Regions from separate parts of the Methyloceanibacter stevinii genome, predicted to be linked through region 2. Evidence: riboswitches for the same ligand, from Rfam matches in the RefSeq annotation. Region 2 holds a riboswitch; the other holds the start of a gene.

The links. Region 2 has a riboswitch for cobalamin ahead of AUC70_RS04365 (carbohydrate porin). Riboswitches for the same ligand answer to the same signal wherever they lie in the genome.
Positions count from the first base shown of each region.
Region 1: another riboswitch for cobalamin. It lies ahead of AUC70_RS11825 (DUF4198 domain-containing protein); the one in region 2 lies ahead of AUC70_RS04365 (carbohydrate porin).

Region 1 covers NZ_LPWE01000012.1:455,315-465,985, reverse strand. The annotation lists gene AUC70_RS11845 (energy-coupling factor ABC transporter ATP-binding protein) at 1-536, opposite strand, end outside; gene cbiQ (cobalt ECF transporter T component CbiQ) at 553-1,269, opposite strand; gene AUC70_RS11835 (transthyretin-like family protein) at 1,342-1,947, opposite strand; gene cbiM (cobalt transporter CbiM) at 1,944-2,576, opposite strand; gene AUC70_RS11825 (DUF4198 domain-containing protein) at 2,602-3,399, opposite strand; cobalamin riboswitch at 3,574-3,798, opposite strand; tRNA gene AUC70_RS11820 (tRNA-Val) at 3,916-3,991, opposite strand; gene AUC70_RS11815 (hypothetical protein) at 4,146-4,457, opposite strand; gene AUC70_RS11810 (HAD-IA family hydrolase) at 4,574-5,257, opposite strand; gene AUC70_RS11805 (NAD-dependent succinate-semialdehyde dehydrogenase) at 5,314-6,774, shown strand; gene rpiA (ribose 5-phosphate isomerase A) at 6,809-7,519, shown strand; gene gor (glutathione-disulfide reductase) at 7,616-9,007, shown strand; partial or broken gene AUC70_RS11790 (SDR family NAD(P)-dependent oxidoreductase) at 8,994-9,748, shown strand; gene AUC70_RS11785 (hypothetical protein) at 9,745-10,311, opposite strand; gene AUC70_RS11780 (carboxylate-amine ligase) at 10,623-10,671, opposite strand, start outside.
Region 2 covers NZ_LPWE01000010.1:90,761-101,431, forward strand. The annotation lists gene AUC70_RS04355 (imelysin family protein) at 1-58, opposite strand, end outside; gene AUC70_RS04360 (di-heme oxidoreductase family protein) at 113-1,516, opposite strand; gene AUC70_RS04365 (carbohydrate porin) at 1,697-3,097, opposite strand; cobalamin riboswitch at 3,199-3,408, opposite strand; gene AUC70_RS04370 (imelysin family protein) at 3,679-4,956, opposite strand; gene AUC70_RS04375 (LysR substrate-binding domain-containing protein) at 5,227-6,135, shown strand; gene AUC70_RS04380 (ATP-binding protein) at 6,360-7,637, opposite strand; gene AUC70_RS04385 (response regulator transcription factor) at 7,644-8,297, opposite strand; gene AUC70_RS04390 (efflux RND transporter periplasmic adaptor subunit) at 8,468-9,517, shown strand; gene AUC70_RS04395 (efflux RND transporter permease subunit) at 9,521-10,671, shown strand, end outside.

The sequences.
Region 1 (10,671 bases), on a different contig from region 2:
GTCAGCCTGGCCTCGTTGTCTTCGTCGAGGGCGTTGGTCGGCTCGTCGAGAAGAAGAACCTCCGGTTCCATGGCCAGAACGGTGGCGAGCGTCACCAAGCGCTTCTCTCCGCCCGAGAGCTTGTGGGTCACCCGGTCCTTGAACCGGGTGAGATCCAATTCCGCCAGCACGCGATCGACGATGGCCATGGCTTCCTCGCGGGTTTTGCCAAGGTTGAGGGGGCCGAAAGCCATATCCTCGGCCACTGTCGGGCAGAACAGTTGATCGTCGGGATCCTGGAACACCAGCCCGGCAAGGCGCCGTACCTCGAGGAAGTCGTCTTCGGCGCGGCGCTCCCGGCCGAAGGCTACGACACGGCCGCGGCTGGGCCGCAGCAGGCCGACGATGATGCGCAAGAGCGTGCTCTTGCCGGAACCGTTGTGCCCGACGACGCATAGACGCTCTTTGCTACCGAGCCGGATGTCTGCGCCATTGAGCACGGGCGGGTAGCCCGGATAGGCGAAATGAATGTCGGTAAGCTCGATCAGGGATGTCATCTACGACCCCGCCGCCTCAACGCAGAAACTGGAGCGCGACGAGCGCTGCAAGGATGCCGCCGAAGGCGAACGCGAAGCCGGCATCCGATCGCGCATAGGCGAGGTCGCCCGATAGCGGTATGCGCCCGGAGAACCCACGGCACTTCATGGCGCCGAGAATCCGTTCCGACCTCTCCACCGCACGGACGAGCATCATGCCGATCAAGTAACCCAGAGATTGGTAGGTGTGCCTGTTGTTTCCCGGGCGGAACCCGCGCGCCTTCATGGCTACGCGCAGGCGCAGATACTCTTGTTGAAGCACGTCGACATACCGGACCATGAACATGAGCAGGTAGACGAGTCCCTCGGGCATTTTCAGGCGGTAGAGGGCCTGCCCCAACCTGGCGGGCTCCATGGAGCCGACCAGCGCCATCAGCGTCAGAATGATCGCATTGGCTTTCAAGCCGATCTCGATCGCCTGCCGCAACCCTTGCCATGTCGCGGGCAGACCGAAGACCGTGAACATGGCGTCGCCCGGCACGGTAAACGGCAAGAGCAGGAGCATGAAGATGATGAAGCCATCCATTGTGAGCATGCGCTTGAGCGTCGCGCGCGGCGGCAGCCGGGCCATGAGCATCAGCGTGAGCGCAACGACGAGGGCTGCGGCTAGGGCACGGAGGTCATGAAGGTTGACCACGACGATCGCGAACGCCACCGCCGCCAGGATCCGGGCCCGTGGATCGGTCTCGCTAATATAGGTCTTGGCCGTGGTGGCGCCGGTGTCCAGGAGCGCCGGACGCCGGCCTCGACCACATGTCCCACGCCCTCAGGCCCCCGTCATTTTGCGGCGCGCGGCGATGTAGTAGCCGAGCCCGAACAGGCCGAAGATGTAACCGATGCCGCCGAGAACGTTCTGAATGTTGTTCTTTTCCTTATAGGCATCGATGTCGCGGCGAAGCGGGATGATCTGCTTTTGCACGGCCTGCGCGATCAACTTCAACTGTGCCTGCGTCAGCGTCTCGTCCGCGGCGCCCTCTTGAGCGGCGGACGCTGAGTCTGTCTTGGTCTCAGCTGCCGTCGCTGTATCCGCTGCGGCGGGCTCGGCGCCGGCTATGTCCGGTAGTTCGTCGGCTTCCATGCGGACAGTGGCGACGTGGCCCGAGCCGAGATTGGACTTGAATACGTGCGCAACGGGCTTGGTCGGACGGAAGGTGAAGAAGCCGTCCTCGTCCGTCTTGGTTTCGCCGAGCTTGTTGCCGTCCTCGTCGAAGACCTCGACAAGCTCATTGGGCGCCATATCTCCGTTGGAGAAGCCGATCTCGCCCTCGATCACGTCGCCACTGGCGTAGACCGAAGCGATGACCTTATGCGCAAGCGCAGAGTGAACCGGCATCAGGAAAAGTAGAATGAGCGCAAGGCGAAGGGACCTCATGACGAAACTCCTTCCGATGGGGACACCGTGAACCTCTCGAACAGTTCAGGCTTTACCTTTCGTGCAAGGTAGATGGCCGCGGCTGTGATCAGCGCTTCGATGATCATGATGGGGATGTGCGCGAAGAATGTGAGCTTGGCCGCCGCCAGAAATTCGTCCCCCGTGAGCGCCAACGAGAGAGCCACGCAGCCCGTCGTCAAGGCAATCGCAAGGCCCCCGCCGATACCGCCCCAGATTGCGGCGACGGTGGGAGAGCCCGACGCGATACCCCGCCGGCAGATGTAGTAGACGAGCACCGCGGGCAGGGCGATGTTGACGGTGTTGACGCCCAGCACAGTCAGCCCGCCGAACCCGAAGAAAACGGCTTGCAGCAGTAGGGCGACGAAAAGGGCCGGAAAGGCGGCCCAGCCGAGCACCAACCCGGCCAGACCGTTCATGATCAGATGGACGCTGGAGGGTCCGATTGGCACATGAACCAGGGACGCCACGAAAAACGTTGCGCTTAGAACCCCGGCGGCGGGCATCTTCTCCGCCGGCAGCGATTTCAGGCCCAACGCGATGCCGCCGGCAGCGAGAACCGCGCCGCCGATCAAGACTTCATTCGATAGAGCACCGTCGACAATGTGCATCTTTCCCTCCAGGTCCTAGGCTGGCCTATTTCACGTCGAAAGCGCGGACCCAGATGACCGCGTCTTGAGAAAGCTCCTTGCCCTCATGCTCCTTGGTGTTGCCCGAGCCGAGCGCGGCAAAGCCCCAGAAGCCGGCCTTCGGAATGCCGAAGGTGAAGTAGCCGTTGTCATCGCTGACGGCGACGAGCGCGCCGCCCGGCATCGGCGAAGCGGTCGGGTCTTTCGGCTTGTTCTCGTCCATGGACGGCTCGGCCGCCATGTACTCGACCTCGATCTCCGCGCCGGGTACGGGCTTGCCGTCGGCCATCACCCGGCCGGTGAAGGTCGAACCGGCCACGATGTTGGTGGGCTTGTTGAGGGGGATGATCTCGGTGGGTAGGCCCTGCGGCTCCATCCAATCCGTCGGGACTTCATTCAGGTTCAGATAGCTCTTTGCGATCTGCTGGATGTAGACGTCCTCGCTCTCCTCGTAATAGGGCGAGGGAACAGCGACGAGCACGTAGTCTCCCGATCGCTTGAGTGGGACGGAGGCATCGTAAGCCGTGGCAGTGTTCTCCGAGCCCTCGAACTTGATCTGCTTCAGCGTGTCCTTGAGGTCGATCTTCTTGCCGCGGTTGACGGCGTAGAAGTCGATGACCTCACCCATGTCCATCACGTGGCCGTTCTCGAAGGGGTGCCAGAAGATCAGCTTGACGGGCACGTCTCCCGCCTTGGTCAGATTGACCTCCGGCGTATAGACGAGCTGGAAATGGGCGGCCGCGGCGAGCGGCGCGAGAAGCGCGGCAACGCCAATGGCAGCGGATAGTCCGTTACGAAGTTTCATAGGTCGTCTCTCCCAAGTGACCCGCGCGGGACGAACCGCATCGGGCATGAGGAAAGGACGATCGGGGAAGTGGCGGTGTCATGAGCGGGAACGGAAGATAGGCCACCGGACACCCACTCAACCGCCAGACGCTCACCCCGGCGTCCGGTTACGGTTTAGGCACCGGGCAAAAGCCGGTGCCGGATGTCAGCGGCAGGTCTCCTGACTCACGGATCGTCGCGTCGGCCTTGCCTTCCCAGGGTTATGAAGTTCCCCAGTGGCGTCGTTCAGCCGTGCTCACCGTTCACAGTTGCGGGGGCAGCCACGGGATTGTCGTCTCGATGACGCGAGACAGGACGCACCGTGTTCCCTCTTAGTCTCGACCAGCAATGATCGAGAACCGTCGACCCCTAGAAAGGGCCGCAGATTCTCCACAGTGTCAATAGCGATACGGCGTTTGCTACTGCGACGGAATGTTTCTCGCCGCCAGCGACGGTCTGCGCGGAATGAAGTCGTCGTCTGTTTTCGGTGACGTGATGGTGGGCGGTACTGGACTTGAACCAGTGACCCCTGCGATGTGAACACAGTGCTCTACCAGCTGAGCTAACCGCCCGTGCGGGGCGCGTTAGGTCTTGATCGCGCCCGGCTCCGTTCGCGTCCTCGCCTCAAGTGATGAGGGGGTGCGACGGCAAGCGCGCATTTAGCGAACGGCCCCTCGCGAAGTCAAGCAGGCCGTCCCGCGAAACGGCGCAGATTTCCTAAAAAGTCTACTGGGCCGCCGCGTCTTCCGCCGGGGCCGGAGCCGGAGCGGGCGCCGGCTTCAGCATGCCCTTGACCTTGGTCATGGTGGTCTTGGCCTTGCCGTAATCCCCGTCGGTGCAGGCCGCGTCCGCCTCGTCGAGAAGCATGTTCACCTCTTCGACGTCGCCTTCGTCGAGCACCTTCGCGTTGACCGTCTGGTCCACGAGGCTTTCGGTTTCGGCAAGCTGGCTGACACAGTCTTCCCCTGCGTCTTGGGCGAAAGCGGTTCCGCTCATCATCAATGCGATGCAAGCGCTCATCACAATACGTCCGCGCATTCCAGTTCTCCTTGGAGCAAAAAGCTCAGTTCCCGTACCTAGCGCGCAATTGTGGCTGTTGGTTGCAGCCCATGGGGCGATTGAGGCGAAATTCCAGCGCGTCCACCCGGGCGCTATTAGGAACGGGTCGGGTCGTGGTCTGTCAAGCGTTTGAGCAGGATTTCGGCCTGGGATTCCAGGGCGTCGAAGCTGTCGATGGTAGCGCTAGGGTGAGGACCGTCCGGCGACGGAGGGGAATAGCCGAATGTCACCAGGATCGAGGGAATTCCGGCTCGGTGCGCGGCCTGGATGTCGACGGCGCTGTCGCCCACCATGACGGCGCGGGCCGGATTGCCGCCGCCGGCGGCAATGGCGCCCAGAAGGTGGCCCGGATGGGGCTTGGACGTCTCGAACGTATCGCGGCCCGCGATTGCTGCGAAATGATGGTCGAGCTCCAGCGCTTCGAGGAGAAGATTGGCCAGGCGCGCCCGCTTGTTGGTGCAGACGGCAAGGCGCGCGCCGCGGTCCGCGAGCCGCTCCAGCAGCGCGACGGCGCCGGGGAAGGGGCGGCTCTCCACCGCGATATTGGCCTCGTAGTGGATGAGGAAGTCCGCGAGGATCGCCTCCGTGCCGGTTTCGATGCCCAGCGCCTCGTAGATCATGGCCGGCGCGCCGCGCCCCACCGCCTCGCGGACGAGCGCGGGCTCCACGGTGCGGTGTCCATGCAGATTCAGGGCGTGGTTGAGGGCATTCGTAAGGTCCGGCGCGGTGTCGACCAGCGTGCCGTCGAGATCGAAAACAATTGTCGCACCCTCGAACATGGGCCTCTCTCACACGTGACTTGCCGTTGCGCAAGCGGCGGCGTAGAGAGCGGGCCATGCAACTCAAGACACCGACCCTCATCAAGGACCAATGCCTGATCGGCGGTGCCTGGACAGGCACGCCGGTGGACGACATCACCAATCCGGCGTCCGGCGCGGTCGTCGGCCGCGTGCCCAATCTCGGCGCGCACGAGACCCGCGAGGCCATCGAGGCCGCGGATCGCGCCTTTCGGGCCTGGAGCGGCTTGCTGGCGGGCGAGCGCGCGAAAGTCCTGCGCCGTTGGTATGAGCTCCAGCAGGAGCACGCAGAGGACCTCGCCCGTCTCATGACCGCCGAGCAGGGCAAGCCTTTGGCCGAGGCGCGCGCGGAGGTGGACTACGGGTCGTCCTTCACGGAGTTCTACGCGGAAGAGGCAAGGCGCGTGCTGGGCGAGATCATCCCGACGCCCAAGCACAGCGGCCGTGTGCTCGTCATGAAGCAGCCGGTCGGCGTGGTCGGGGCTATCACCCCGTGGAACTTTCCGTTCGCGATGATCACGCGCAAGATCTCGCCTGCGCTCGCCGCAGGGTGCACCGTGGTCGTGAAGCCGGCGCCCGAGACGCCGCTCACCGCGTTAGCCCTGGCGGAGCTGGCTTGCCAGGCCGGATTCCCGCCGGGCGTTCTCAATGTCATCACCGGCAATGCCGAGGCCATCGGCGGCGAACTGACCTCCAACCGGCTCGTGCGCATGATCACCTTCACCGGATCTACCGAGGTCGGGAAGCTCCTCATGCGCCAGAGCGCCGACACGGTGAAAAAGCTCTCCTTGGAGCTCGGCGGCAATGCGCCGTTCATCGTTTTCGACGACGCCGAACTCGATGCGGCTGTCGCCGGCGCGATCGCGTCGAAGTTCCGGAATTCGGGGCAAACATGCGTCAGCGCCAACCGAATTCTGGTTCAGAGCGGCATCTATGATCGCTTCGCGGAAAGGCTCACCGAGGCCGTTTCGGACCTCAAGGTGGGCGACGGCACCGAGCAGGGCGTGGCGCAAGGCCCGCTCATCAACGACGCCGGGCTCGAAAAGGTCGAGGCCCATGTGCGGGACGCGGTCGCCCATGGCGCCAAGGTTCTGACCGGCGGCGTGCGGCACGAGCTTGGGCGGACATTCTTTGCGCCCACCGTGTTGACCGACGTGACGCCGGAGATGCGCATCGCTCACGAAGAGACCTTCGGCCCGGTCGCGGCGCTGTTCCGCTTCCGCGACGATCAGGAGGCGATTGCGCTCGCGAACGACACGCCGTTCGGCCTTGCGGCGTATTTCTTCACGGAGAATATTTCGCGCGCCTGGCGGGTGGCCGAGGCGCTCGAATATGGCATGATCGGCGTCAACGAAGGGATGATCTCTTCGGCATTGGCGCCGTTCGGCGGCGTGAAGGAGTCGGGCCAGGGCCGCGAAGGCTCCCACCACGGCATCGAAGAATTCCTGGAGCTGAAATACGTCATGATGGGGGGCCTCGATAACGGGAGCCCCCGCTAGCGAGAGACTTCACGAGGGGGAGACCTGACGGCCGATGTCGGAAAGCGCAAGGACGATCGAAGGGTACAAGGCCGCCGCGGCGAGGGCGGCTATCGAGCTGGTGCAGCCCGGTATGCGGCTTGGGCTCGGCACGGGCTCCACGGCCGCGCCTTTCGTCGAAGAGGTCGGCGCGCGCGTGCGCGATGGTCTCAACGTCATTTGCGTGCCGACGTCGGAGGCGACTCGTGCCCATGCCGAGGCTTTGGGCATTCCGCTGACGACGTGGACGAAACCCCGCACCTCGATTCCGACGGTGCCGACGAGATCGACGATCAGCATCCGGCTGATCAAAGGCGGCGGCGGGGCTTTTGTTGCGGGAGAAGATCGTCGCGACGCGTCCGAGCGCATGGTCGTCATCGCGGACACCGGAAGCTTCGCGACGCTCGGGTCCCATCCGCTGCCGATCGAAGTGGTACGCTTCGGTTTGAAGGCGACCGTGCAGCTGATCCAGGCACTTTCCGCGGAGGCTGGGTGCGAGGGCGAGATCCGGCTCCGGCCCGGCGAGGGAGGCCGCCCCTTCGTTACCGATCAGGGCAATCTGATCGTGGACTGCGCATTTCCCAAAATCGCCGAGCCCGAGGTTCTGGCTTTCGCCCTGACGCGCGTGCCCGGCGTGGTCGAGCACGGTCTTTTTCTCGGACTTTGCGATATGGCAATTGTCGCAGGGGCAAATGGCGTACAAGTCCTGAAGCATCCGAGCGCATAAGGTCACAAGCGCCAAGTTGTCATCTGACAAAATCTCATCCGACCCGTCATCATCCGACGCATCATCTGAAAAAGTCATCCGGAGTACCGATCCAAAGTGTCTGACTACGACTACGATTTGTTTGTCATCGGGGCAGGGTCCGGCGGCGTTCGCGCGGCCAGGCTCGCGGCCCAGCTCGGCAAGCGCGTCGCCATCGCCGAGGAATACCGTGTCGGCGGTACCTGCGTCATTCGCGGCTGCGTGCCGAAGAAGCTGTTGGTCTACGGCAGCCGCTACGGCGCCGAAATCGAAGATGCCAAGCCATTCGGCTGGTCTTACAGCGACCTTGGGTTCGATTGGTCCACGCTGATCCACAACGTGCAGCGTGAGGTCGACCGGCTCAACGGCGTTTATACGCGCACCCTCGAGAACAACCGGGTCGAACGCTTCCTGGCGCGGGCGACGGTGGATGGGCCTCATAGCGTGCGTCTCGCCGATCGCGATGCGCCCGTGTCGGCCAAATACATCCTGGTTGCGACGGGATCGGCGCCGGCCTTTCCATCCATACCGGGTGCGGAGCATCTCATCAGCTCGAACGAGTGCTTCAAGTTCGAGGCGCTGCCGCAGAGCATTGTCATTCTGGGCGCGGGCTATATCGGCATGGAGTTCGCCTCGATCTTCGCCGGCTTCGGTGTCGACGTTACCGTGGTCCATCGCGGCGAACAGATCCTGCGCGGCTTCGACCACGATCTATGCGACATGGTCGCCGAGGCGCTGCGCGATCGCGGTGTCGACTTGCGGATGTGCACGAATATCACGTCGGTCGAGAAGGACGGCGAGGGATACCGGGTCGCGCTGACGGATGGCGATTGCCTTCATGCGTCGTCCGTCATGGCCGCGACCGGCCGCACACCGAACACCAAAGGACTGGGGCTCGAGGCCGCCGGCGTCGAGCTCGGCGACAACGGCAAAGTGGTCGTGAACGCCTACTCCAAGTCGTCCGTCGACAGCATCTATGCGGTGGGCGATGTCACGGATCGCGCCAATCTCACGCCGGTGGCGATCCGCGAGGGGACGGCCTTCGTCGAGACGGTGTTCGAAGACCGTCCCAAGGCGATGGACTACAGTTTCATCCCGACGGCGGTCTTCACCGAGCCGGAGATCGGAACCGTGGGCCTCACGGAAGAAGACGCGCGCAAGAACCATGCGGTCGATGTCTACAAGACGAGCTTCCGGCCCATGCGTGCCACCATCAGCGGGCGCGGCGAGCAGGTCTTCATGAAGCTGATCGTGGACGTCGAGACCGACAAGGTGCTCGGCCTGCACATGGTCGGACCCGACGCGGCCGAGATCGTTCAAATGGCGGCGATCCCCTTGCGGCTCGGTGCGACCAAGGCCGATTTCGACGCCACCATGGCGCTTCACCCCAGCATGGCGGAAGAGTTCGTAACCCTGCGGCAGAAGTGGGAGCCGCCAACACCGATCAAGGGATCAGATGCGGCGGCTTGAGGAAAAGATTGCGCTCGTAACGGGCGGAGGCGCAGGCATCGGCCGCGCCATCAGCGAGACCTTCGCGCGCGAAGGGGCGCATGTGATCGTTGCCGATATCGACGGCGATGCGGCCAAGGAGACGGCCGATCAAATCGTCAAGTCGAACGGTGCCGCCGAGGCGCAGGCGGTCGACATCACCGACACGGCCGAAGTGCAGGCGTGATGGCGACCATCAAGGACGCCCATGGTCGGCTGGATGTCCTCGTCAACAATGCGGGCGTCGGCGCGCGTGCGGACTTTCGTCATCTCACGGACGAGGATTGGGAGAAGGTCTGGTCCGTCAATCTCGATGGGACGGTGAAATGCGCGCGCGAGGCATTCGACTTGATGCGCGCGTCGGGCAAGGCTTCGATCGTCAATCTGTCTTCGGTGATGTCGGCCAAGCATACGCGGCAGATGGCGGTCTACTCGGCCACCAAGGGCGCGGTGTCGGCGTTGTCACGTAGTCTTGCGGTCGAATACGCCCCCTACGGCATTCGGGTGAACACCCTGCTGCCGGGCTATGTGGAGACGGCGCTGATCGGCCGCTATTTGAAGAACCCCGGTATCGCGAAGGCGCTCTTGACCCAGACGCCGCTCCGGCGGTTCGGGACGCCCGAGGACATCGCCAATGCCGCATTGTTCTTGGCTTCGGACGAGGCGGCGTACATCACGGGCGCCGCGCTCAACGTCGATGGCGGGATGCAGACGACGCTCTAGGTGGATAGACCAGTTGCACAGTCGCCAGGCAGGCGGACGCTCAGCCCCGTGTCGGTAAAATATGCTTCCTTCAATGCCGACGGAGCTTTTACTGTCTTGTCGCCTCTGAGCACAGAGAGCAGCGATTCCGGGTCCGCGGTGTTCCCCATCAATTCGTCGGAATCGGGCGGCGAGGCCGAGAGCACTTTCGCTCGATAGACTTCAACCTGCTTGATGCCGGACTCTATGGCGAAGCGGCATACGCCCCGGATGTACAGCTTGTTGAATTCGTTCTCTGCGGTTTGCTGAGCGGCATAGGCAATGTTGACGTACTGCCAGTAGAGCCCGTCACCGCGTTTCTGGCGTTTGCGATCAAGGGCCACAGCCTCTTCGATCAGCCGTTGCGCGAGCCAGTCGTCGTTGTGGTGTGTTGCAGCTTCGCGGAGGTCGTCCACGCAGACCGTGAGGTCGCCCCGTTGGGGAGGAAACTCTTCGTCTAGAGTGCTTCGCTGGAGGGTTGCATCTTCCATTTCTTCTTTGGTGAGTCTTATCCGGGGCGTTTCGAGATCCAACTCCGACGTCATGCATTGGCGTACACGTCGGCAAAGGTTTTGATAGCGGAGCCCCATCTGCGAGCCTCATCCTGATGCGAATCGTTCGTATCGTCGGAGGCTGCAACTAACAATTTGTAAAATCGATTAGTTGGGTCTTAGACAGTCCGCGTGTGACAATTTCCCCATACATTCCAGTACGTTATACCTTTGCTCGGATAACGTGTAGTTGTGTGTCTCCGCACTCTATATACACAGTACACGGACGATCTGAACCGGCGCTCAACGCCGGTGGCGGGATGCAGGCGACGCTCTAGCGAATGCGGCCGTGAAGGAATCCGGTCTTAGGCGTTCTCGCCTTCCAGGACAGCTTTGGTGCTGGCGCCGGGGAGG
Region 2 (10,671 bases):
AACCGAGAGCAAGAGCCACAATCCCGAGGGACAGGGCCGAATGGAGGAAACGGGTCATTGGCATAGGTCTAACATCTGATTTCCAGCTTGGCGTGGGGCCGGGTTGTCGCGACTAGAGCGAGTTCAAAAACGCCAGGAGGCGTTCCCGATCTTCCTTGTCCAGCGAGGCAAACCGGTCACGGGCCGCTTGGCCCTCACCGCCGTGCCACAGGATTGCCTCCGTGAGATTGCGGGCCCGGCCGTCATGAAGGAACTGGGTGTGGCCGCTCACCGTCTCGGTCAGACCGATACCCCAGAGCGGCGGCGTGCGCCATTCGCTCCCCGTCGCTTTGCCGTCCGGCCGATCGTCCGCCAGCCCCTCGCCCATGTCGTGGAGCAGCATGTCCGTGTACGGCCAGATGAGCTGGTTCGACAGGTGTGTCTGCTCGGGCACGTCGCCGGTCGTGAAGTTGGGCTGGTGACATTGAGCGCAGCCGACCTTGTAGAAAAGCTCTTTGCCCTTCAGCACCTCGGGCGCGTCCACGTTCCGGCGCGGCGGTACCGCCAGGTTCTGCGTGTAGAACGTCATCAGATCGAATAGCTCGTCGCCCACTTCCACGTTCTGGTATTTGGGCGAGTTGCCGGACGGCGCGTCGATGCACGATGTCTGCCTCTCGGTGCATTCGCCGGCGCCGCTCGGATGCAGCGTTGTCGAGATACCGATGTCACCGGAAAACGCATCGGCGTTCTGTTCGACGATGGTCGGCACATTCGCCTTCCAGCCGAAACGGCCCAGCATCTCCTTGTCATGCAGCTTGGACCACATCCGGTTCGGACGGCCCGAAATGCCGTCCCCGTTCGCATCATCCGGGTCGGCGTTGGCCTTGATCTGCTCTTCCGGAACCGCCTCGAGCAGTCCGAGCCCGATCATCGGCGGTGCGATGCGTGGACCCACCATCACGTCCGGGCTGATGGGACCGTAGTTGAGTCCGGTCAGTTCGTAGTGCGGCGCGCGCAACGAGACTGTCTCGCCGTCCGCGAGCGAAACTTCTTTCTCCTCGTAGGACACTTTGACGGCGCCCTCGGCGTCGTGGCCCTGGATCGACATGTCCTGCAATTGCCCGCCGTAGACAGGGTCAGGCAGCACCGTCACCTTGCCGGAGGCGAGAAGCGCCTTCTCGTCATCGGTCTTGGCGGGCACCGAGAGCCGGAACAGGAGCGATGCCGTCGGCCCCGGCGTGTTCGAAGCGAGCGGAGGATGGCCGCGTCCGTCTTTGAGGTGGCAGTCCTGGCAGCCCCGCACATTGAACAGCGGTCCGAGACCGTCCGAGGCATCGGTGGAGGCGGGCGCCGAAACCCAATGCCGCCGGAAAATGCTGTTCCCGATTTTGAAGTCGAGTTCCTTGCGGAAACCCATATTGCCGGATGATTGCGAAAACGCATTGGCGGTGTCGGTCGCGGCACGGGAGGTGGCGCCGCCGCCCGGCCGGTCTTCGCCCGGCTCGGCTTTTGTGAAATCGATTGCCGGCACGGGCACGTTGGGTGCCCCCGCTCCGCCAGCCGAGCGCGCGTACAATACGAGGCCCGCCAGCAGCGGTACGCAGGCCCCAACAAGAACGACACCGCCAAGCCATGCTTTCGCGTGACTTGACGGTGCTGTCGGGGTCGACTGACTCTGAGAAGGCGTGAACCGTACTGTGTTCACGCGCCCACCTTTCTAGAACGCGAACGTGCTGCGAGCGCCAATGACCGTTGCATTGTCGGCTTCTACGCCGCCATCCGGGTTCATGATGTACTGGAAGTCCGGCTGCAACGTCCAGCCGTCGATGACCTCCATGGTGTAAGCGATCTCGATCAAGGCCTCGTAGCCCTCGCCGGCCGGATCACCATTGGTAACGTTGAACGCCTGCGCCTGATCGGAAATGCTCGAATAGGCATAACCGATGGCCAGTGCGTCGTTCGGACGGCCCGGGATCATGCCCGTCATGGTCACACCCACGTCGAAGTAGAAATCGACATAGTTGCGATCGTCCGGCGCTCCGGCGAAGCGGGTGAAGAAGCCAAGGCCCTGCCCCTCTTCCGTACCCGGCGCGTGCCACAGAAGCTGATCCAAGATCACATAGAGAGCGTAATCGTTGTCCAGCGGCTTGCCGTCCTTGCCGGAGATCGCGATGGGGTTGCCGCCCACATCGGTATAGATGTGGTTGAAGTCCCCGAAGTGGTTCCAACCACCGACCTTGATCGAACCCGGTAGTTCACCGCCCGCCAGCGAATAGCTGTAGGCGCCTTCCGCCATCAAGAGCGTACGATCCCGCAGACCGAAGTCCAGACCGTCGTTGTTGCACACTTGCGGATCGTCCGCAGCGCAGTCCGGTGCCGGATTACCGTTGTAGACGCCGACCATCAGGCTGGTTTGCTCCGTCGGCGTAACAGCGACACGAACGCCGGGCGTAGCCAGCGGGTAGGCCGGGCCGCCGCCGGGGTTGTTTTCGGCCGCGATCGGCGCCCAACCCCACGTGCCGTTGATGAAGTAGCCACCGCCTTCGGCGAAGAAGAACTCAGCGTCCGCCGCGAGCTGACCGACCTTCACCGAAACCGTATCGTTGAACAGGAACTGCTCGAACCAGATCTCGAACAGGCGCGTCGCGTCATTCGCCTCGAAGCTGCTGACCGGCATCAGGGAGCCGATATTGGAGCCTGTGATGGAGTTGCCGTGAATCTGGTAGCCGTTGGCGTGGAAGCAAAGACCGTCCCACAGACCGAGCTTCTTCATATCGGCATTGACGTAGAGCTCGAGCACACCTTGATACTCGCCGCCCTCGTCGGTGCCGCCCCAATTGTAGAACGGCTCGGCGACGTAGGCGCCGCCAATGTCGATGCCCGTGTTGTTCAGCGACCCGGTCATGCCGCCCTTAGCGCCATCGATGAAGTCGAGCTTTCCGTTGGCCCCTGAGGCAAACTGGTCGAACGGATCTTCCGGGATCTCGCAGGCGGCGTTGGCCGCGGCCGGCGCAAGGACGAGTGCGAGCGCACCGAACGCCGCAGCGCGCAGCCCCTTGCCGATTTGAAAGCCTGTAGGAACGCGCAACGCGCGTGGAGAATTCTGTGTGTCGGACATTCTTCCCTCCGAAGCCGAGTGACTAAAAAATCGCGTCAGCGCTTTCGGAGAATTCCGGCGGAAGATCCCGACAATGTGCGAACACCCCCGTTCGCCCATCAGCCCTGTCACGGTCGAAGGCAGGTCTCCTGGCTCACGGTTCATCGCTTTCTGCCCGACCTTCCCGGTTGCCCAGTGGTCACGATTGGCAGCGAGCTCACCGCTCACAGTTGCGGGGGCAGCCACGGCTTCGGCGCCATAGAGGCACACACCGTGTTCCCTTTTCATCCTCTCGGAACGAGTCTTCGAGGAACCTTCAACGCGTTCACGTTGGAGTGTGGCCGAAATATTGTCAATCGAGGCACTTGCGTTGCGCCTCTCTATCGTGGCTTGCGTTGCAAAAGAGCAACGCCCCCTGTCCTGCTTCATTTGATCAGCCCCCCAAAGGCTCGGTTTTGGTCTCTTTGATCGTTCTCGCCGTTTGCGCCGTTGATCCGACTCGGAATGCGTAAAATACAACATTCCGAGTCATCTTTTCTCAAGATCGATTGACGTCGCAGCAGCTGATTTCTCTTCAACTATTGCCGACCGTACTGTTTGGTTTATTCAGCTCCCACCTTCTCAGGCGCATCGAGACTGTCCGATCCCTCGAACTCGATGGCTTTCAGATCCAGCGTTGCCACGGCCCGCTCGATCGCCTTGGTCTGAACGAGCAGAGCGTCGACCACGTCCTGGACGACCTTGTTGCCCTCGTCGTTCCCCTCACCAATCATCTGATCGTAGTTCTCGGTGGTCAGAGCACGCAGATAGAGCGTGTTCATCGCGTCCATGGTGGCATCGAGCGCGGCCATCACTTCGGCGTCTACTTTCGGATCCTTGGCCTTGACCACATCCGAGACGCTTGGGCCCGAAACGACGGAGCCGTCGGCACGGCGATAACGGCCCGTGTAGACATTGTGGATGCCGAGCGCGTCGAAGAAGTGTGCGGCATGGGTGTTGTCGGAGAAGCAGTCATGCTCCTCTTCCGGGTCGTGCACCATCAGGCCGAGCTTGATGCGTTCACCGGCCAGCTCGCCATAAGACAGGCTGCCGAGACCGGTCATGATGACGGTCAGACCGCCTTCATCGCCTGCATCCATGACGGCCTTGCGCGCATCGCCGCCTTCTTTCCACTGATCGGCCATCCACTGCAGATCGTCGATCAGGAGTTGGGTGACGGTGCTCAGGTACTCGGCGCGCCGTTGGCAATTGCCGTTGGAGCAATTCTTCAGATCGTAGTCGGACGCGGGACGCTCGCCGGCGCCGGGCTCCGTGCCGTTCAAGTCTTGTCCCCAAAGCAGGAACTCGACCGCGTGATACCCCGTGGCCACGTTCGCCTCGACACCGCCCGCTTCCTGCAGCGTGTCGGAAAGCAGCGCCTTCGTGATCTTCGAGGTGTCGATCTTCTTGCCGCCGAGCGACAGGGAGACGTTCTTGATCACGTCGGCCACGTAGAGTTCGTTCTCGGGCGACTCGTCGCCATAAACCTCGGCGACGTAGTCGATCAGACCTTCGTCCAGCGGCCAGGCATTCACCTTGCCTTCCCAATCATCGACGATCGGGTTGCCGAAACGGTAGGCCTCGGTCTGCATGTAGGACGGGCGCGCGGCGATCCAGGCGGCGCGGGCGGCCCGCAGATTCGACTCCGTCGGGCTCTCCAGGAAGTCGTCGATCGCGAGCTGCATCGTCCTGGCAGTCTCAAGCGAATCTTCGTATCCGGCCTGCGCGATGTCGGCGTAGTTCTTCAAAACGTCCTTAGGGCTATCGGCCAGCGCGGGCGAGACGTAACAGCCAAACGCCAGGACAGCCGCCGGCACCATCGTCTTTAGTCCTCGAAACATCGAACTCCCTCTCAAGTTGCTACGACTCGCCGGTCGTTTTCTATCTAAAATCACCAATTTCAATCGCTTTTGTCTATGACAAGGGCGAAAGATGCGACGGCCCAGCGGCCAGGGACCGTGGGCCGCCGCAAGGCTGAGATGAGGAAGCGTTTCGGCTCGGGCTGAAACACTTCAGACACTCGGGCTGGGCGGCCGAATGTCTTGCCAGAACCCTACGGGGGGCCCTATCATGAATGAAGTGAACAGTTTTCATGATAATAGTTGAATGATATGCATCTTAAGGAAGTCGACGCCAATCTGCTCGTGACGCTCGATGCACTGCTGGTCGACGCCAGCGTCACACGTGCCGCCGAACGGCTCGGGCGCAGCGCCTCCGCCATCAGCCATGCCTTGGCTAAGTTGCGGGAATTGTTTGACGATGAGCTTTTCGTGCGCGCCGGGCAGAGGCTTGTTCCAACCGCTCGGGCTCAGGAACTCGCGCCGACGGTCCACGTGATCCTCGCGGGCATGGAGAGCCTGCTTCGTCCCAACAAGCCGTTCGACCCGTCACTGACGATGCGCGCGTTTGCCGCAGCCTCCAGCGAGGCCGGTGAATTGATCCTCATCGAGCCCCTGCGCAAGCGCTTGCAGGAGGGCGCGCCGAGCGTCCGGGTCGATTGGACGTCGTCCAACATGGAGTCGATCATCGACGAGTTGCGCAACGCGCGCTGCCACTTCGTCATCGACATCATGGGCGAGAGCGCCGAGGCGCCGGACGTGCGCGCCGCCAAGCTTTTCGACGACGAACTGGCAACCCTGGCGCGGCCGGGGCACCCGTTCTCCAAGCGGCGCCCGAACGGCGAAGCCTTCGCCGCCGCGGAGCATGTGGCCGTCCACTCCCTCCCGGGGTTCCAGGGGCTCGCAGACCGGCTGGCGCAGGCGGGGCACGACATCCGGCGAACGTCGCAGGTCTCCTCCGCGCTTGTGGGCGTCATGGCCACGCTCAACAGCGATGCCCTGCTCACGCTCCCGGCCTCGCTCGCGAGCCTGCTGGAGCGTCAGTTCGGCCTCTCGCGGATCGCACAACCCATTGAACCTGTGACCTTTCCGGTGCGGCTCCTGTGGCACACAAGCTATGACCGGGACGAGTGTCATCAATGGCTGCGCGGCGAGTTCTCGCTCCTCGCCCAGGAACTCTAAAGATATGGCATCGAAGACCCGTCCTCCGGCGCTATGGCCCGTATGTCGAAGCGGCCAACTTGCTAGGGGGAGTAGTCTGTAAGGAGCTTCGTGGGCGTGCCGGCCGCGGGGTACCTCTGAACCCGGGACAGACCGAAGCACATTTGAGGCTACGGGTCTGATTCAACATTCCTGGGGCAGGACGAGATCTACCCGGAGGCCGCCGAGGTGCGAATCCTTCAGCGTCACGTCGCCCCCGTAGAGGCGCGCCAAGTCACGGACGATCGCGAGCCTAATCCGGATCCGGCCGCGCGAGAGTCCCAGCGTTCACCGATGTTGAAGACGACTTCACGCGCTTCCGGCGGGAGGCCGGGCCCGTCGTCCTCGACCGTCATTCCCGTCGCATCGCCGCCGATACAAGCGATTCTCACCGTCGATCTGGCGTGCTTGCAGGCATTGTCGACCAGGTTGGCCAACATCTCGTTGAGGTCGGCGGGATCGCAGGCCAGGCGGCGCCCCTCCGGCACATCAACCTCGATCGCGACCGACTCGCCCTTGTAGAGGCGCTCCAGGGCCGAGGCGACTTCGAGGGCCGCCTTCCGAGGATCGGCGACGACGCCAGGGGTCGAGCGCATGGCGACGGCGCGCGCACGCGCGATCTGATAGTCGATATGGGACTGCATCTTCCGGCACTGACCGAGAATCGTCGAGGAGGCCTGATCCTGGCCTTGGTCGCCCAGCCGATAGGCTTCGTCCGTCACTATGGCGAGCGGTGTCTTCAGACCATGGGCCATGTTGCCCGCCTGGGTGCGGGCACGCTGGATCAAGTCGCCTGTCGAAGTGAGCAACCGATTGAGGTCATCCACGAGCGGCACGACCTCCGTCGGGAACTGACCGCTCAGCTGGCTGGCATGTCCGGAGCGGACACTCTGCAGAGCCGTCCGCAATTGCCGCATCGGCTTGAGCGCATACAGGATGAGAAGCGCCGCGGCTCCTACGAGCGACAGGCCGAATGCGGCCAGCGACATGGAGAGCGTTTTGTTGAAGCTCGCCACCACGGCGTCGAGATGACGTTCGTCCGTGCCGATGATGAAGCGGTCCGGCCTCTCGCCGGGATCTTCCCATACGGCCTTCTCCACCGCGATTAGGGCTCCCGTCGGTCCTTCGATGACGTGGCTGTGCACGCCGATATCGTTCGGCGCATCGGGCGGCATGCTCAGCGGCGGGCCTTCGAGCGACGCCGAGCGCGCGAGCACTTTGCCGTCCTTTTGGACTTCCCAGTAGAAACCGGAGAGCGGAACGTCGTAGCGCGGGTCGCTGAGGTTGCGCTGCAGATGCAGGCTACCGTCCTGGTGAAACTCGGCGAGCCGCTGCAACTCGTCGAGATGCACATGCAGCTCGTCGTAGAACTGTGTGGTCACGTGATGTTTGAAGATCGCGGACAGAACCAGGCCCGCGCCGATCGTACCGAGGGCGATCCACAACGAGGCGGCAAGGATGAGTCTGCTCTTGAGGCTCGTCATGACGGTCTAATCCATCCTGTAGCCGAGGCCGCGGACCGTCGTGATGCAGTTCGCCCCGAGTTTTCGGCGGAGGCGGCTGACATACACTTCGATGGTGTTCGATTCCCGGCTGTCCTCGAGCGCATAAAGGTGCTCGGCCAGTTCCGCTTGCGAAACGATCCGGCCGATACGATGCAGGAAATAAGTCAGCATCTTCATCTCGCGCGCCGTGAGCTTAACGGGCGTTCCGTTGAGCAAGACGCTGCCCGATCCGGCATCGAGCTCGATTCCCCGATGGGTCAACACTGCGCTTGCGATCCCCGATGCGCGGCGGACTAGTGCGCGCAGCCGTGCGGCGACCTCGGGCACATGAAAGGGCTTTGTCACGTAGTCGTCGGCGCCGGCGTTCAGGCCTTCCACCTTTTCCGCCCAGGTGCCGCGCGCGGTCAGGATCAGCACCGGGAGGGCACGGTGCGCGGAACGCCAGCGTTTGAGGACGTCGATACCCTGCATTTCCGGCAGGCCGAGATCGAGAACGGCGGCCGCGTATTCCTCGTCGAGACCCATCGTATAGCCGTCCGTGCCGTTGTCCGCGCGCTCGACCGTAAAGCCGGCCTGGGACAGACCGGACATCAGCCTTTTGGCAATTTCGTTGTCATCCTCGACCAGCAGGATGCGCATGGGGTTCCTCTCGCTCCGTGTGCGTCACGCTTCTAGCACGAGCCACCTGAAAGGAACCTGAAAAGCCCTGTCAGGTCCCTGCAAGGTTCCGTTCAGGTTGGTTTCAGGTAGCGCCTGTAGCCCTGTCGTTGGCCGGCACATTCGCGGCCAGGACGGAGCAAGCTATGCGCGTGTTGCCTTTGACGTGCGTCATCATTTTTGCGGCGGTTACGGTTGGTGCAGCGTCAGCTGAAACCAAGACCGTGACCCTGTCAGCCGATCAGGTGCGCCGCCTCGACATCAAGGTCGAGTCCGTGCGGCCCGCCGAAGCTGAAACCTTGGCGACGCTTCCTGGAACCGTCGTTCCGCCCGTCAATTCGCGCATCGTCGCGACGGCGCCTTTCTCGGGAACCCTGACCCAGGTCCATGTGCTCCCCGGACAGCGCGTGAGCAAAGGAGAGGCGGTTGCCACCATCTCCAGCCGCGATCTCCTGGATGTCCAGAGCCAGTTGTCTCAGGCCGAGGCCGAGCTGCAGATGGCGGACGCGGTCGCGCGCCGCAAGCGGCTGCTCGTGGACAAGCGCTTCCAGAATCCTGTCGTGGCCGAAGAGGCCGAGGCGCAGGTCGCGAAGATCAAGGCGGTAATTGAGCAGTACCGGCGGACCTTGTCCCTCAACGGGATCTCGTTGGGCGCGAACGGGTTGTATTCAATTCCCGCCGCCGCCGACGGCACGGTCGTCGAAGTCGACGCCATGCCCGGGGAAATGATCGAGGCCATGGGTCCGGTCGTGACCATCGATACCAGCGACGAGCTGTGGGTCGAGGTCCAGGTCCCGGCGCGTCTTCTGCCCGTGATCGAGCCGGGCAGCGCCATTCAGATTGTCGGCGGTCCGAAAGGGCGCGTCGTGTCGATCGGCAAATCGCTCCAGGGCGTGACCCGATCCGCGATCCTTTATGCGGCGGTCCCCTCCAATAGCGGCCTCCTGGCAGGGCAGTTGGTGTCGGTCCTGCTTCAGAGGCCCTCGGTAGGCGGTGCTTTCTCGGTTCCGAGCAAAGCCGTGGCGCGCATCGACGGCCACAGCGCCGTGTTCGTCCGCAACGATGCCGGGTTCGCGATCGCGCCCGTGGAATTGCGCGGCAAGTCGACCGAGGCAGCGACCATCGTCGGAAACATCCCGTCGGATGCAATGGTTGCCGCGAGCGGCCTCCCCGAACTCGAGCAAATGCTGGCGGGAGAGTAGGGGATGCTGCGTCGTCTGATCGAATTCTCGCTCACGCAGCGTGTCTTCATGCTGCTCGTTTACGCGCTGGTGGCGGCTGCCGGCGTCTACGCGTTCCGCACGATCCCCATTGACGCCTTTCCCGACATCTCGCCGGTCCAGGTGAAGATGATCCTGAAGGCGCCGGGAATGACCCCGGAAGAGGTCGAGACGCGCGTCAACACGCCGATCGAGATGGAGCTTCTCGGTATTCCGGGACAGACCATCCTGCGATCGTCCGCAAAATACGGCGTCGCCGACATCACGCTCGACTTCGAGGAAGGCACCGATCTCTATTGGGCACGGCAGCAGGTTGCCGAACGTCTCGCCAGCGTTCGCGGCGATCTTCCCGGCAGCGTGACCGGGGGGCTCGCGCCGATCTCCACGCCGCTGTCGGACGTGTTCATGTTCACGATCGAAGGCGGCGACCTCTCGCTCGAGGATCGGCGCAGCCTCCTGGACTGGACCATCCGTCCGGCTCTTCGGACCATTCCGGGTGTGGCGGACGTGAATGCGCTTGGCGGCATGGTGCGGACCTTCGAGGTCGCGCCGAACGGCGCCGCGCTGGCCGATGCCGGTCTCGGCGTTTCCGATTTGGCCTCTGCCATCGAGGCCAGCAACCGCAATGACGGCGCAGGAAGGCTCACCGAAGGCGAGAAGGCGCTCGTGGTGCGCTCGGAAGGGGCGATCACAACCCCTAAGGATCTCGAGCAGATCGTGCTCAAGATGGACGGCGAGCGTGTCCTTCGGCTCGGCGATGTGGCCACGGTCGGGATCGGCAATCTCACCCGTTACGGCGCTGTTACCGAGAACGGGAACGACGAAGCGGTGCAAGGGCTCGTGCTGTCCCTGCGGGGCGCCGATGCCAGCGCCATTGTCCAAGCTGTTCGCGAGCGTCTCGACGAGCTGAAGCCGAGCTTCCCGCCGGGCGTCACCATCGACGTGTTCTACGATCGCTCCGATTTGATCTCGAACGCCGTCGGTACGGTGACCAAGGCGCTGCTCGAGGCGACGGTCCTGGTTGTCATCCTCCTGGTGGCGTTTCTCGGAAACCTGCGTGCGGCCTTCGTGGTGGCGCTGACGCTCCCGTTCGCAGCGCTCCTGACCTTCGTCATGATGCGGCTATTCGGGATGAC